Regions from separate parts of the Paenibacillus sp. WLX2291 genome, predicted to be linked through region 2. Evidence: a T-box and tRNA genes for the amino acid it is inferred to sense, from the RefSeq annotation. Region 2 holds a T-box; the other regions hold tRNA genes.
What was found. The T-box of region 2 lies ahead of ACDE64_RS18260 (valine--tRNA ligase). A T-box ahead of a tRNA ligase gene usually reads a tRNA of that ligase, here a tRNA-Val.
Positions count from the first base shown of each region.

Region 1: it has a tRNA-Val gene. The T-box ahead of ACDE64_RS18260 (valine--tRNA ligase) is inferred to sense a tRNA for this amino acid. The anticodon was not compared.
Region 3: it has a tRNA-Val gene. The T-box ahead of ACDE64_RS18260 (valine--tRNA ligase) is inferred to sense a tRNA for this amino acid. The anticodon was not compared.

Region 1 covers NZ_CP176755.1:5,250,302-5,254,787, forward strand. Annotated here, with positions in the region: gene ACDE64_RS22435 (extracellular solute-binding protein) at 122-1,453, opposite strand; tRNA gene ACDE64_RS22440 (tRNA-Pro) at 2,001-2,074, opposite strand; tRNA gene ACDE64_RS22445 (tRNA-Arg) at 2,086-2,162, opposite strand; tRNA gene ACDE64_RS22450 (tRNA-Gly) at 2,166-2,240, opposite strand; tRNA gene ACDE64_RS22455 (tRNA-Asp) at 2,299-2,374, opposite strand; tRNA gene ACDE64_RS22460 (tRNA-Met) at 2,379-2,452, opposite strand; tRNA gene ACDE64_RS22465 (tRNA-Val) at 2,476-2,551, opposite strand; tRNA gene ACDE64_RS22470 (tRNA-Glu) at 2,558-2,629, opposite strand; rRNA gene rrf (5S ribosomal RNA) at 2,694-2,810, opposite strand; rRNA gene ACDE64_RS22480 (23S ribosomal RNA) at 2,873-4,486, opposite strand, start outside.
Region 2 covers NZ_CP176755.1:4,268,811-4,273,296, reverse strand. Annotated here, with positions in the region: gene hemL (glutamate-1-semialdehyde 2,1-aminomutase) at 1-961, shown strand, start outside; gene ACDE64_RS18265 (RluA family pseudouridine synthase) at 977-1,984, shown strand; T-box leader at 2,106-2,409, shown strand; gene ACDE64_RS18260 (valine--tRNA ligase) at 2,491-4,486, shown strand, end outside.
Region 3 covers NZ_CP176755.1:132,286-136,771, reverse strand. Annotated here, with positions in the region: gene ACDE64_RS00595 (PucR family transcriptional regulator) at 1-264, opposite strand, end outside; gene ACDE64_RS00590 (hypothetical protein) at 281-673, opposite strand; tRNA gene ACDE64_RS00585 (tRNA-Lys) at 1,173-1,245, opposite strand; tRNA gene ACDE64_RS00580 (tRNA-Tyr) at 1,258-1,342, opposite strand; tRNA gene ACDE64_RS00575 (tRNA-Phe) at 1,354-1,426, opposite strand; tRNA gene ACDE64_RS00570 (tRNA-Asp) at 1,483-1,558, opposite strand; tRNA gene ACDE64_RS00565 (tRNA-Thr) at 1,570-1,645, opposite strand; tRNA gene ACDE64_RS00560 (tRNA-Val) at 1,652-1,727, opposite strand; tRNA gene ACDE64_RS00555 (tRNA-Met) at 1,738-1,814, opposite strand; tRNA gene ACDE64_RS00550 (tRNA-Ser) at 1,871-1,962, opposite strand; rRNA gene ACDE64_RS00545 (23S ribosomal RNA) at 2,029-4,486, opposite strand, start outside.

The sequences.
Region 1 (4,486 bases), 980 kb from region 2:
AATAAGTATTGCAAGTGACCCTACAGCACTCATTTCCTCAATTCAGATTGAATTCAAGTGCTACCCAATTTTCACTTCACTAGTTCAGATTCGATTCCATTATCGTCCAACTCTTACCTCATCAATTCGGGTTTGCTTCAAATGCTGCCTGATGCTCCTCAGCCACTTGCTTCGGATCGACCTGCTGTACAAACAGGTTTTGAATACTGCTCAAATGCACCTGCGATACCGCCGGATTCATCGTATTATCAAACGACAAATCGCCGCCTTTGATATTTTTGAACAGATCCAGCACTTCAATCGCCAGTGGAGAGTAACCCGCTGCTTTGAAGTCGCCATCCACTTTCTGACCAATACCTACCGCATTTTTCAAATCAAACGACACCTTCGGATACTGAGTCGCAAAATACTTCAAGAAATCCTTCGTTTCCGTCAAATGCTCACTATTTGCAGACACTGCAAACGCACTACCCGGCGCTAGCATGTATTGATCCGGATCGCCTTTGCCATTAACAGTCGGGAACTTGAACACTCCGACATCCTTGCCGACTGTAGACGAATCATTCGCCCCCGTCTCCCACGTACCGATAAAGAACATTGCCGCCTGCCCTGTACGGAACATATTACCGCCTGCTGTCGCATCAATCGAAGTTGCACCATCCGGGAATGCTCCCGCCTGTACCAGCTTCTCAAACGCCTCCACCGCTTCAGTAAACGCAGGATCGTTAAACGTCTTCTTACCATCTGCAACATCCTGCAAGAAGCCCGGCCCACCGTTCGTACGCAGCAAGATGTTCATGAACAAAAACGAACCTGTCCAAGAATCTTTCTCCCCGATCGCAATCGGCGTAATCCCTGCCACTTTCAACTTGCCTACATCCTGTAGCAACTCGTCAAATGTAGTCGGTGGTGCAGCAATACCCGCTTTTTCAAACAGCGCTTTATTGTAATAACCTACCTCGATATTATTCCCATCCGGCAATGCGTATACTTTGTTGTCCTTGCTGTAATAATCGAGCAGGCCCTTTTGATATGTATCACGAAGGCCGTCCTGATCGAGAATATCGTCCAACGGTGCCAGCAAACCAGCATCTATATAAGGCTTCATCTGTGCAGCCGGATTCACGATCGTGATATCAGGAATCTCGCGCGAAGCTGCCTGTGTTTTCAGTTTCAACTTCTGCTGATCGGTATTGAGTGTATCCAGTGCAATCTCAATATTCGGATGATCCTTCTGATATTGATCCACAATCTGACGAATCATTTTGTACGTCGGTGTCGTTGGATCTGGATAAATATTTTGGAACGTAATCGTCACTTTCTCGCCGCTCGTCCCCGTTCCTGTACTGCTGGCACCTTGACTGCCAGAATCGCTGTTCCCACAAGCGGCCAATCCCAACGTCAATGCTCCTGCCATTACCAATGATAAAAGTCTGCCTGTCTTTACCACCATCTGTGTTCATCCCCTTTGATGAATATCTGTTTGATTAAACCATGTATAATCGTTTAGCCGAATATCCACATTATCATGTAAACGCTTACTAAGAACAATACAGAAATTCAAGTAATAAGGTTCGTGTTTTTAAGGTGTTTGTAAACTTTGTAAGCAACGATACTCTAAACGAAAGCACCTAAAACCATGAATTTCTACAGCTTCCTCTCTCACAACTCTCTATCCCTCTATCCCTCTATCCCTCTATCCCTCTATCCCTCTATCCCTCTATCCCTCTATCCCTCTATCCCGAATAAGTTTATCTTCGAAATATCTAATCTCAATACAAATAGCCCATCCTAACCTAAACAAATTAACTCGCAACGCCAAACATTAAATAATAACTGCGTCCCATTAAACAAATGAAAATCGAATAACAACGTGCAACAAAAAAGGTCGAAACAAAACAAGCCCAAATAAAAAAGCACCTTTATGAGAAAAGAGACTGTGTATACAATCAACAATTCTTCTCATAAAAGTGCTTTTTATTCCGTATTCCTCTATACAATCGGGATGACACGATTTGAACATGCGACCCCCTGGTCCCAAACCAGGTGCTCTACCAAGCTGAGCTACATCCCGTTACAATAAAATGGCGCGCCCTAAGAGATTCGAACTCCTGACCTTTTGATTCGTAGTCAAACGCTCTATCCAGCTGAGCTAAGGGCGCAAATGGAGCGGACGACGGGAATCGAACCCGCGACCCTCGCCTTGGCAAGGCGATGCTCTACCGCTGAGCCACGTCCGCATCTTGCTTGTACTTCTCAGTCCATTTCCGCTTTCCATCCGAAAACCAAAAGTGAAAATGGCGGAACCGACGGGATTTGAACCCGCGATCTCCTGCGTGACAGGCAGGCATGTTAACCCCTACACCACGGTTCCATCATTGCGGGGACAGGATTTGAACCTGTGACCTTCGGGTTATGAGCCCGACGAGCTACCGGACTGCTCCACCCCGCGTCGTTGAAAAAGGAAAATCTAGATGGTGGAGACTGAGGGGATCGAACCCCCGACCCTCTGCTTGTAAGGCAGATGCTCTCCCAGCTGAGCTAAGTCTCCATCTAATGACCCGTAGGGGATTCGAACCCCTGTTACCTCCGTGAAAGGGAGGTGTCTTAACCCCTTGACCAACGGGCCATACTATCAAAATGTAATACCTAATCCCTATTACGGGCGAAAAAAAATCCCCTAAGGGGAATACGCTTGGCAACGTCCTACTCTCCCAGGACCCTGCGGTCCAAGTACCATCGGCGCTGGAGGGCTTAACGGTCGTGTTCGGGATGGGTACGTGTGGAACCCCTCCGCCATCATCACCAAACGTGCAGATGTGTTCATCACCTGAAAACTGAATCCGAAACGATCCATCGCGTATTTAGAATCTTGGATAAGCCCTCGACCGATTAGTATTGGTCAGCTCCATGCATTGCTGCACTTCCACCCCCAACCTATCAACCTCGTCGTCTTCAAGGGGTCTTACTAACTTGGGAAATCTCATCTTGAGGGGGGCTTCACGCTTAGATGCTTTCAGCGCTTATCCCGTCCGCACGTAGCTACCCAGCGATGCTCCTGGCGGAACAACTGGTACACCAGCGGTGCGTCCATCCCGGTCCTCTCGTACTAAGGACAGCTCCTCTCAAATTTCCTACGCCCACGACAGATAGGGACCGAACTGTCTCACGACGTTCTGAACCCAGCTCGCGTACCGCTTTAATGGGCGAACAGCCCAACCCTTGGGACCTACTTCAGCCCCAGGATGCGATGAGCCGACATCGAGGTGCCAAACCTCCCCGTCGATGTGGACTCTTGGGGGAGATAAGCCTGTTATCCCCAGGGTAGCTTTTATCCGTTGAGCGATGGCCCTTCCATGCGGTACCACCGGATCACTAAGCCCGACTTTCGTCCCTGCTCGACGTGTAGGTCTCGCAGTCAAGCTCCCTTTTGCCTTTGCACTCTTCGAATGATTTCCAACCATTCTGAGGGAACCTTAGGGCGCCTCCGTTACATTTTAGGAGGCGACCGCCCCAGTCAAACTGCCCACCTGACACGGTCCCCGTACCGGATCACGGTACTAGGTTAGAACTCAGATGCGATCAGGGTGGTATCCCAACGGCGCCTCCAAGGAAGCTTGCGCTCCCTCTTCCAAGGCTCCCACCTATCCTGTACAAATCGCACCCCAGTTCAATATCAAGCTGCAGTAAAGCTCCATGGGGTCTTTCCGTCTTGTCGCGGGTAACCTGCATCTTCACAGGTATTAAAATTTCACCGGATCTCTCGTTGAGACAGCGCCCAAATCGTTACGCCATTCGTGCGGGTCAGAATTTACCTGACAAGGAATTTCGCTACCTTAGGACCGTTATAGTTACGGCCGCCGTTTACTGGGGCTTCGGTTCATAGCTTCGCCCGAAGACTAACCACTCCCCTTAACCTTCCAGCACCGGGCAGGCGTCAGCCCGTATACTTCGCCTTGCGGCTTCGCACAGACCTGTGTTTTTGCTAAACAGTCGCTTGGGCCTTTTCACTGCGGCCCCCTCGTGCTATTCACACTACCGGGGCACCCCTTCTCCCGAAGTTACGGGGTCATTTTGCCGAGTTCCTTAACGAGAGTTCTTCCGCGCGCCTTAGAATTCTCTTCTCACCTACCTGTGTCGGTTTACGGTACGGGCACCTGCTTCCTGGCTAGAGGCTTTTCTTGGCAGTGTGAGATCATGACCTTCGCTACTGTACATTTCGCTCCCCATCACAGCTTGACCTTGGAGTGTGCGGATTTACCTACACACAAGTCTCACTGCTTAGACAGGCATCCATCAGCCTGCGTCACTACCCTCCTGCGTCACCCCGTTGCTCATAGCGGCTTTCGGTGGTACAGGAATTTCAACCTGTTGTCCGTCGACTACGCCTTTCGGCCTCGCCTTAGGTCCCGACTTACCCTGAGAGGACGAGCCTTCCTCAGGAACCCTTAGGTTTTCGGCGGATCAGATTCTCACTGATCTTTTC
Region 2 (4,486 bases):
AATCGACATTGTACGCATGGTCAATTCTGGTACAGAGGCGACGATGAGTGCGATTCGTCTGGCACGCGGCTATACGAAGCGCAATAAAATTTTGAAATTCGAAGGTTCTTATCATGGTCACGGCGATAGTCTGCTGATCAAAGCTGGTTCGGGTGTAGCGACACTCGGTTTGCCGGACAGTCCCGGTGTACCGGAGTCTATCGCTTCCAATACAATCACTGTTCCGTACAACGATCTGGACGCGGTGAAACTGGCATTTGAGCGCTTTGGCGAAGATATTGCGTGTATTATTGTAGAGCCTGTTGCAGGCAACATGGGCGTTGTACCACCGCAGGAAGGCTTTTTGCAAGGGCTACGTGATGTGACGACCCAATACGGCGCATTGCTTATTTTCGACGAGGTGATGACTGGTTTCCGTGTGCATATGAACAGTGCGCAGGGACGCTTCGGTGTCACACCTGATCTAACCTGTCTCGGAAAAGTGATTGGTGGCGGTTTGCCAGTCGGCGCTTATGGTGGCAAACGCGAGATTATGGAACAGATCGCGCCAACTGGTCCGATTTATCAAGCAGGTACGCTGAGCGGCAATCCGTTGGCAATGGCGGCGGGATATACCACGCTGAGCCTGCTGACACCGGAAGTATATGATCGTCTGGAAAAGGTATCTGCACGCTTGCAGGAGGGCTTTGAAGCCAATGCGCGTGAAGCTGGTATTCCGCTCACGATCAATCGCGTCGGTTCGATGGTTTGTCCATTCCTGACCGAAGGTCCGGTTACTAACTATGACACAGCAAAAGTCAGCGATATGGATCGGTTTAAACGTTATTTTGGCGGTATGCTGAATCAGGGCATCAGCGTAGCACCATCGCCATTTGAAGGCATGTTCGTTTCTGGCGTGCACAGCGATGAAGATATTGAGCAGACGATCGCCGCACATCGCGACGTGATGAAGTCCTTGTAATAGGACTGCTCATATATGGATGATTTTTTGCAACATAAACGTTCTACCGCTGATCATTCTGGCGGTATGATTGATCCGCTCACATCAGGTGCAGCGGATCATCCTGTTTCTGCGGTTGCCCGCCCGGAAGCGAGCCGGAATGGAGAATGGTTAGATGTGACGCCCGGTACAGAGCTGGATTTGCAGCAGACAGAGCAGCGTCATCGTCGGATGATGGAATGGCTGGGGCATCATTTTCCGGTCAAATTATTAGGGAGATTGCACTCACGCGGCGAGATCAAGGTGGATGGTGATATGATCACATTGCGGCTGTTTCCAGATAGCGAATATGGATTTACTCCGGATCATCATCATTTGCCTGATGTACTGTTTGAAGATGATTACGTGCTGGTTGTGCACAAGCCTGCCGGTGTAGCTGTTCATCCATCAGATGCACAGGATCAGCGCCGGACGTTAGCAGGTGCCGTGGCTGCTTATTTTGAACATAGCCATCAGCACTGTGCAGTACGTCATGTGCATCGATTGGACGACGATACGACAGGGCCTGTTTTATACGCCAAAAATGAATTTGCCTTGATGCTGCTAGATGAGCAGATGCGCGACAAGGATATCGGTCGCCGCTATGTCGCGCTAGTACAGGGAAAGGTGGATCGACGTCTGCGTGTGATCGACGAGCCGATTGGTAAGGATCGCCATCATAAGCAGCGCCGCCGTGTTTCGCCGGGTGGTCAATCAGCGGTCACGCATGTGGAGCTGATCCATGCGGCGTCATCTGCCAGTCTGGTGCGTTTGACGCTGGAAACAGGACGTACTCACCAGATCCGCGTGCATATGAGTGATGCTGGTCATCCGCTTGTTGGCGATACGTTATATGGTGGCAAACCGGGCATATTGTCGCGTCAGGCATTGCATGGCGAGCAACTGGAATTTGTGCATCCATGGACAGGGGAAACGATCGTAGTCCAGGATCGCTGGCCGGACGATTTTAAGCAGGCAGCGCAGAAGCTCGGATTGCTGTCATAACAGGATGCAACATACAGGCTGACACCGCGCCAATCGTGCGGATGTTAGCTTTTTTTATTGACTTTCCTACGTGCACAAGTTATGATAATCAACGAAATATTTTCACGAAAGCAACACCATAATACAGACTGTGAACGGAAATAGTAGACATGATCGACCTAAAGAGAGTAGAGCTGCTGCGCTGAGAGGTTCTACAGGATACGGGATGTCGAAGTCGTCCGGGAGTCGTTTATTTGAATACCGTATGTGCTTGATTGTCATTCAAGTACTAGCCATTGTTGCAGCGGGACTAGAATAAACCGGTAGCAGCCGTTATCTGTCTTCGAGTGTCGTTATCTGAGGTGCATTTCTGAATGGAAATCACAAAGCAATACAGGTAACGAAACAAAGGTGGTACCACGAGAGCAAAGCCTTTCGTCCTTTGAGACGAAGGGCTTTTTTTATTTTCCGGCATAGTTGTACATGCCGCCTGTTCTGATATTGATGATGAAGATGGAGGGATCTGCATGACAGAACCAAACACTAACCCGGCAACGACCGAGATGCCAACAACCTATGACCCCAAATCGGCCGAGCGCAAATGGTACGACTATTGGATGAACAATGATTATTTCAAAGCGGGTCAGCGCCCGGATGCGCAACCCTATACGATTGTCATTCCACCGCCTAACGTAACCGGTATGCTGCATATCGGTCACGCACTGGACTTTACTCTGCAAGATATCATGATCCGTACCAAACGGATGCAAGGATACGATGCACTATGGTTGCCAGGCTCTGACCACGCTGGTATCGCGACGCAAACCAAAGTAGAGCAAAATCTGCGCGCCGAAGGCATTACCCGTCATGATCTTGGTCGTGAGAAATTCGTGGATAAAGTATGGGAATGGAAAGATAAATACGCTCAAACGATTCACGAACAATGGGCGAAAATGGGCTTCTCCCTTGACTATTCCCGCGAACGCTTCACGTTGGACGAAGGATTGTCCAAAGCGGTTCGCCAAGTGTTTGTAACCCTGTATGAAAAAGACCTCATCTATCGCGGCAAACGCATTATCAACTGGGACCCGCAGGCTCGTACTGCTCTGTCCGATATCGAGGTTGAATACAAAGAGGTAAACGGTCATCTGTACCATCTGCAATACCCGCTCGAAGACGGCAGTGGTTTCCTTACCGTGGCGACAACGCGCCCTGAAACGATGCTAGGTGATACGGCGGTTGCTGTTCATCCGAAGGATGAGCGCTACAAAGATATGATCGGCAAAATGCTGATTCTGCCAATCGTAAACCGCGCCATTCCGGTAATTGCCGACGATTACGTAGATCGCGAATTTGGTAGCGGTGCGGTAAAAATCACCCCTGCCCACGATCCGAACGACTTTGAAATGGGTCAACGTCATGATCTGCCACAGATCGTTGTAATGGACGAAGGCGGCATCATGAACGAGAACGCTGATCAATATCAAGGCATGGATCGCAGTGACGCGCGCAAGCAGATCGTCAAAGATTTGCAAGAAGCAGGCGTACTGATCAACATCGAAGATCACGTACATCAAGTAGGGCACAGTGAGCGTACGGGCGCTGTTGTTGAGCCGTATCTGTCCACGCAATGGTTTGTAAAAATGAAGCCTCTTGCAGACGCTGCTATCGAAGCACAAAAAAGCGGCAACGGCACGAACTTCGTACCGGATCGTTTTGAGAAAACGTATCTGAACTGGATCGAAAATGTACGCGACTGGTGTATTTCCCGTCAGCTGTGGTGGGGACATCGCATCCCGGCATGGTACTGTGAAGAAACAGGCGAGATCATCGTATCCGCTGAAGATCCAAGCGGTTTGCCAGAGCATGCAGGCAAAACGCTGCGTCAGGACGAAGACGTACTCGATACGTGGTTCAGCTCCGCGCTATGGCCATTCTCTACACTCGGCTGGCCGGATCAAACGGACGATCTGAAGCGTTACTACCCGACCGATCTGCTCGTAACGGGCTATGACATTATCTACTTCTGGGTTGCTCGTATGATCTTCACCGCACTTGAATTTACCGATGAGATTCCGTTCAAAGATGTACTCATGCACGGGCTTGTACGTGCTTCCGACGGACAGAAAATGTCCAAATCGCTTGGTAATGGCGTGGACCCGCTGGACGTGATCGAGCAATACGGCGCAGATGCAATGCGTTACATGATCTCCACTAGCAGCACACCGGGACAAGATTTGCGTTTCCGTTGGGAACGTGTGGAACAAGCGCGTAACTTTGCTAACAAAATCTGGAACGCCTCCCGTTTTGCATTGATGAATATGGAAGGCTTTACCTTTGAAGAAATCGATCTGACTGGTAAACTCAGCACAGCTGATCGCTGGATTTTGCATCGCCTGAACGAAACATCTCGCGATATTACGCGTCTAATTGATTCGTACGAGTTTGGCGAAACCGGACGTCTGCTGTACAACTTCATCTGGGATGATCTGTGCGACTGGTATATCGAGATTGCCAAGCTGT
Region 3 (4,486 bases), 1.5 Mb from region 2:
TCCAATATCACGTCCATCTTCTTCATCCTCTATCAATTCATGCTTTGCCAGCACCAACCACTCATTATCTTGCAATGGAATCAATAGCATATCCCGATCAAAATAACTGGATACTAGCTTCTCCAATTGCTTAACATTCAACGTGCCTATCTGCAAACTCTCGGCAAGCAACAGAAAAGGAACCATAACAGAATTCAGCCGTTCCTTGATCACATATTCATCTGGAATCTCCATCGACGAATTACGCAAACTAAGTTGCCTCACCAACCACTGTCCCAATTCACGCGCCTGTTGATTGATCCTTCCCCTGCACAACAGGAGATAACGCCATCGGCTGCAACCCCATTACTGAAGGCAACAAAAGCTCAAGCAGCTGGTAAATACGCTTTATTTCGTCCGAAGCATTCATGTTAGCAGTATCTGTACTTACTACAATACCTTCTGAACCCGCATCATCTGCTACAGCACTATGATGATCTGTTACTACTTCCCATACAACTACTTCACCAGCCTGACGCAACACTGGAATCATCAATGGTAACTCAGTTTGTTCCATATCAATCCCTACAAAAGAACGCTCCCTCTTATCCCACTCTCTTTCATTAAAACGGTGCTCTCCAATACGCAACCCAGTAATCTGCTCAATCCGTTGCCGTAGTTCATTTACATCCATAACGTAAATTCCCTTCTATCCGCAAATTCCACGACTCGCTTTATATTTTTAGCCATCTTATTTCAATAATCTCAAACAATTTATAGTTCTATCTGTAATTTTATTTGTAATTCCACTTGTTGTAGTTTCATCATCTGTAGTTCTATCCTTGATTCTAGCATTCTGTGATTCTATCATTGTAACTTGTTGCTTTATCTCATCCTCATCTTCTCATATGCAGATCATGTAAACAGCAATCACAACTCATCAGAATTCATTTCATATCAAAATTGATAGTTTTCTACATTATAATAGGTAAAAATACAGAAACCAAAGTTCCATTCTAACAATCATCTTTACCATTGGATAAAATAATTCTCTGGCTACATATCATCTTATTGCGATACGCATAGAACAACTTATCTTGTTATCTAATATCTATAATACAAACCTATAACATAAAAAATAATATAAAAACAAAAAAGCATCCTACCAACAAGGTAAGATGCTTTCTTTTAGATGAGCCATGAAGGACTCGAACCTTCGACACCCTGATTAAAAGTCAGGTGCTCTACCAACTGAGCTAATGGCTCTTATAAAAAAACTGGTGGAGGCTGATGGATTCGAACCACCGAACTCGGAGAGAACAGATTTACAGTCTGCTGCGTTTGGCCACTTCGCTAAGCCTCCACAATAAAAGATGGCTCGGGACGGAATCGAACCGCCGACACGAGGATTTTCAGTCCTCTGCTCTACCGACTGAGCTACCGAGCCATACTGTATATTAAGTTAATATACTGTATAGCCATTTCATCGTACTAAATCAAAAATGGCGGAACCGACGGGATTTGAACCCGCGATCTCCTGCGTGACAGGCAGGCATGTTAACCCCTACACCACGGTTCCAGAGAAAAAAATGGTGCCGGCGAGAGGATTTGAACCCCCGACCTACTGATTACAAGTCAGTTGCTCTACCAACTGAGCTACACCGGCACATTATGGTGGAGACTGAGGGGATCGAACCCCCGACCCTCTGCTTGTAAGGCAGATGCTCTCCCAGCTGAGCTAAGTCTCCAGGATATGTATGGTAGCGGCGGAGGGGATCGAACCCCCGACCTCACGGGTATGAACCGTACGCTCTAGCCAGCTGAGCTACACCGCCACGATATTAAAGAACAAATATTTGCCCTAAAATTCTGAATAAACTCAAAATTCTAGTGGCGGAGAGAGAGGGATTCGAACCCTCGCACCGCTTACGCAGTCTAACCCCTTAGCAGAGGGTCCCCTTATAGCCACTTGGGTATCTCTCCAAGAAAATTTTCAAAGTTAATCACCTGAAAACTGAATCCGAAACGATTCATCGCGTGTCTAGAATCTTGGATAAGCCCTCGACCGATTAGTATTGGTCAGCTCCATGCATTGCTGCACTTCCACCCCCAACCTATCAACCTCGTCGTCTTCAAGGGGTCTTACTAAACTTGGGAAATCTCATCTTGAGGGGGGCTTCACGCTTAGATGCTTTCAGCGCTTATCCCGTCCGCACGTAGCTACCCAGCGATGCTCCTGGCGGAACAACTGGTACACCAGCGGTGCGTCCATCCCGGTCCTCTCGTACTAAGGACAGCTCCTCTCAAATTTCCTACGCCCACGACAGATAGGGACCGAACTGTCTCACGACGTTCTGAACCCAGCTCGCGTACCGCTTTAATGGGCGAACAGCCCAACCCTTGGGACCTACTTCAGCCCCAGGATGCGATGAGCCGACATCGAGGTGCCAAACCTCCCCGTCGATGTGGACTCTTGGGGGAGATAAGCCTGTTATCCCCAGGGTAGCTTTTATCCGTTGAGCGATGGCCCTTCCATGCGGTACCACCGGATCACTAAGCCCGACTTTCGTCCCTGCTCGACGTGTAGGTCTCGCAGTCAAGCTCCCTTTTGCCTTTGCACTCTTCGAATGATTTCCAACCATTCTGAGGGAACCTTAGGGCGCCTCCGTTACATTTTAGGAGGCGACCGCCCCAGTCAAACTGCCCACCTGACACGGTCCCCGTACCGGATCACGGTACTAGGTTAGAACTCAGATGCGATCAGGGTGGTATCCCAACGGCGCCTCCAAGGAAGCTTGCGCTCCCTCTTCCTAGGCTCCCACCTATCCTGTACAAATCGCACCCCAGTTCAATATCAAGCTGCAGTAAAGCTCCATGGGGTCTTTCCGTCTTGTCGCGGGTAACCTGCATCTTCACAGGTATTAAAATTTCACCGGATCTCTCGTTGAGACAGCGCCCAAATCGTTACGCCATTCGTGCGGGTCAGAATTTACCTGACAAGGAATTTCGCTACCTTAGGACCGTTATAGTTACGGCCGCCGTTTACTGGGGCTTCGGTTCATAGCTTCGCCCGAAGACTAACCACTCCCCTTAACCTTCCAGCACCGGGCAGGCGTCAGCCCGTATACTTCGCCTTGCGGCTTCGCACAGACCTGTGTTTTTGCTAAACAGTCGCTTGGGCCTTTTCACTGCGGCCCCCTCGTGCTATTCACACTACCGGGGCACCCCTTCTCCCGAAGTTACGGGGTCATTTTGCCGAGTTCCTTAACGAGAGTTCTTCCGCGCGCCTTAGAATTCTCTTCTCACCTACCTGTGTCGGTTTGCGGTACGGGCACCTGCTTCCTGGCTAGAGGCTTTTCTTGGCAGTGTGAGATCATGACCTTCGCTACTATATATTTCGCTCCCCATCACAGCTTGACCTTGGAGTGTGCGGATTTTACCTACACACAAGTCTCACTGCTTAGACAGGCATCCATCAGCCTGCGTCACTACCCTCCTGCGTCACCCCGTTGCTCATAGCGGCTTTCGGTGGTACAGGAATTTCAACCTGTTGTCCGTCGACTACGCCTTTCGGCCTCGCCTTAGGTCCCGACTTACCCTGAGAGGACGAGCCTTCCTCAGGAACCCTTAGGTTTTCGGCGGATCAGATTCTCACTGATCTTTTCGTTACTCATACCGGCATTCTCACTTGAATGATGTCCAGCGCTCCTTGCGGTACACCTTCAATCCTCATTCAACGCTCCCCTACCCCTGATACGAATGTATCAAGCCATAGCTTCGGTGGTGTGTTTAGCCCCGTTACATTTTCGGCGCAGAGTCACACTCGACCAGTGAGCTATTACGCACTCTTTCAATGGTGGCTGCTTCTAAGCCAACATCCTGGTTGTCTGGGCAACTCCACATCCTTTCCCACTTAACACACACTTCGGGACCTTAGCTGATGGTCTGGGCTGTTTCCCTTTCGACAATGGACCTTAGCACCCACTGTCTGACTCCCGGAATAAAGTCTGCGGCATTCGGAGTTTGACTGAACTTGGTAACCCTTGCGGGCCCCGCATCCAATCAGTGCTCTACCTCCGCGACTCATCTTCCGAGGCTAGCCCTAAAGCTATTTCGGGGAGAACCAGCTATCTCCGGGTTCGATTGGAATTTCTCCGCTACCCCCACCTCATCCCCGCACTTTTCAACGTGCGTGGGTTCGGACCTCCAGTACGTGTTACCGTACCTTCATCCTGGACAGGGGTAGATCACCCGGTTTCGGGTCTACGTCCACGTACTACAGTCGCCCTATTCAGACTCGCTTTCGCTGCGGCTCCGGCTTCTCACACCTTAACCTTGCACGGGAACGTAACTCGCCGGTTCATTCTACAAAAGGCACGCCATCACCCCTAAAACGGGCTCTGACTTGTTGTAAGCACACGGTTTCAGGTTCTATTTCACTCCCCTTCCGGGGTCCTTTTCACCTTTCCCTCACGGTACTGCTTCACTATCGGTCGCTAGGGAGTAT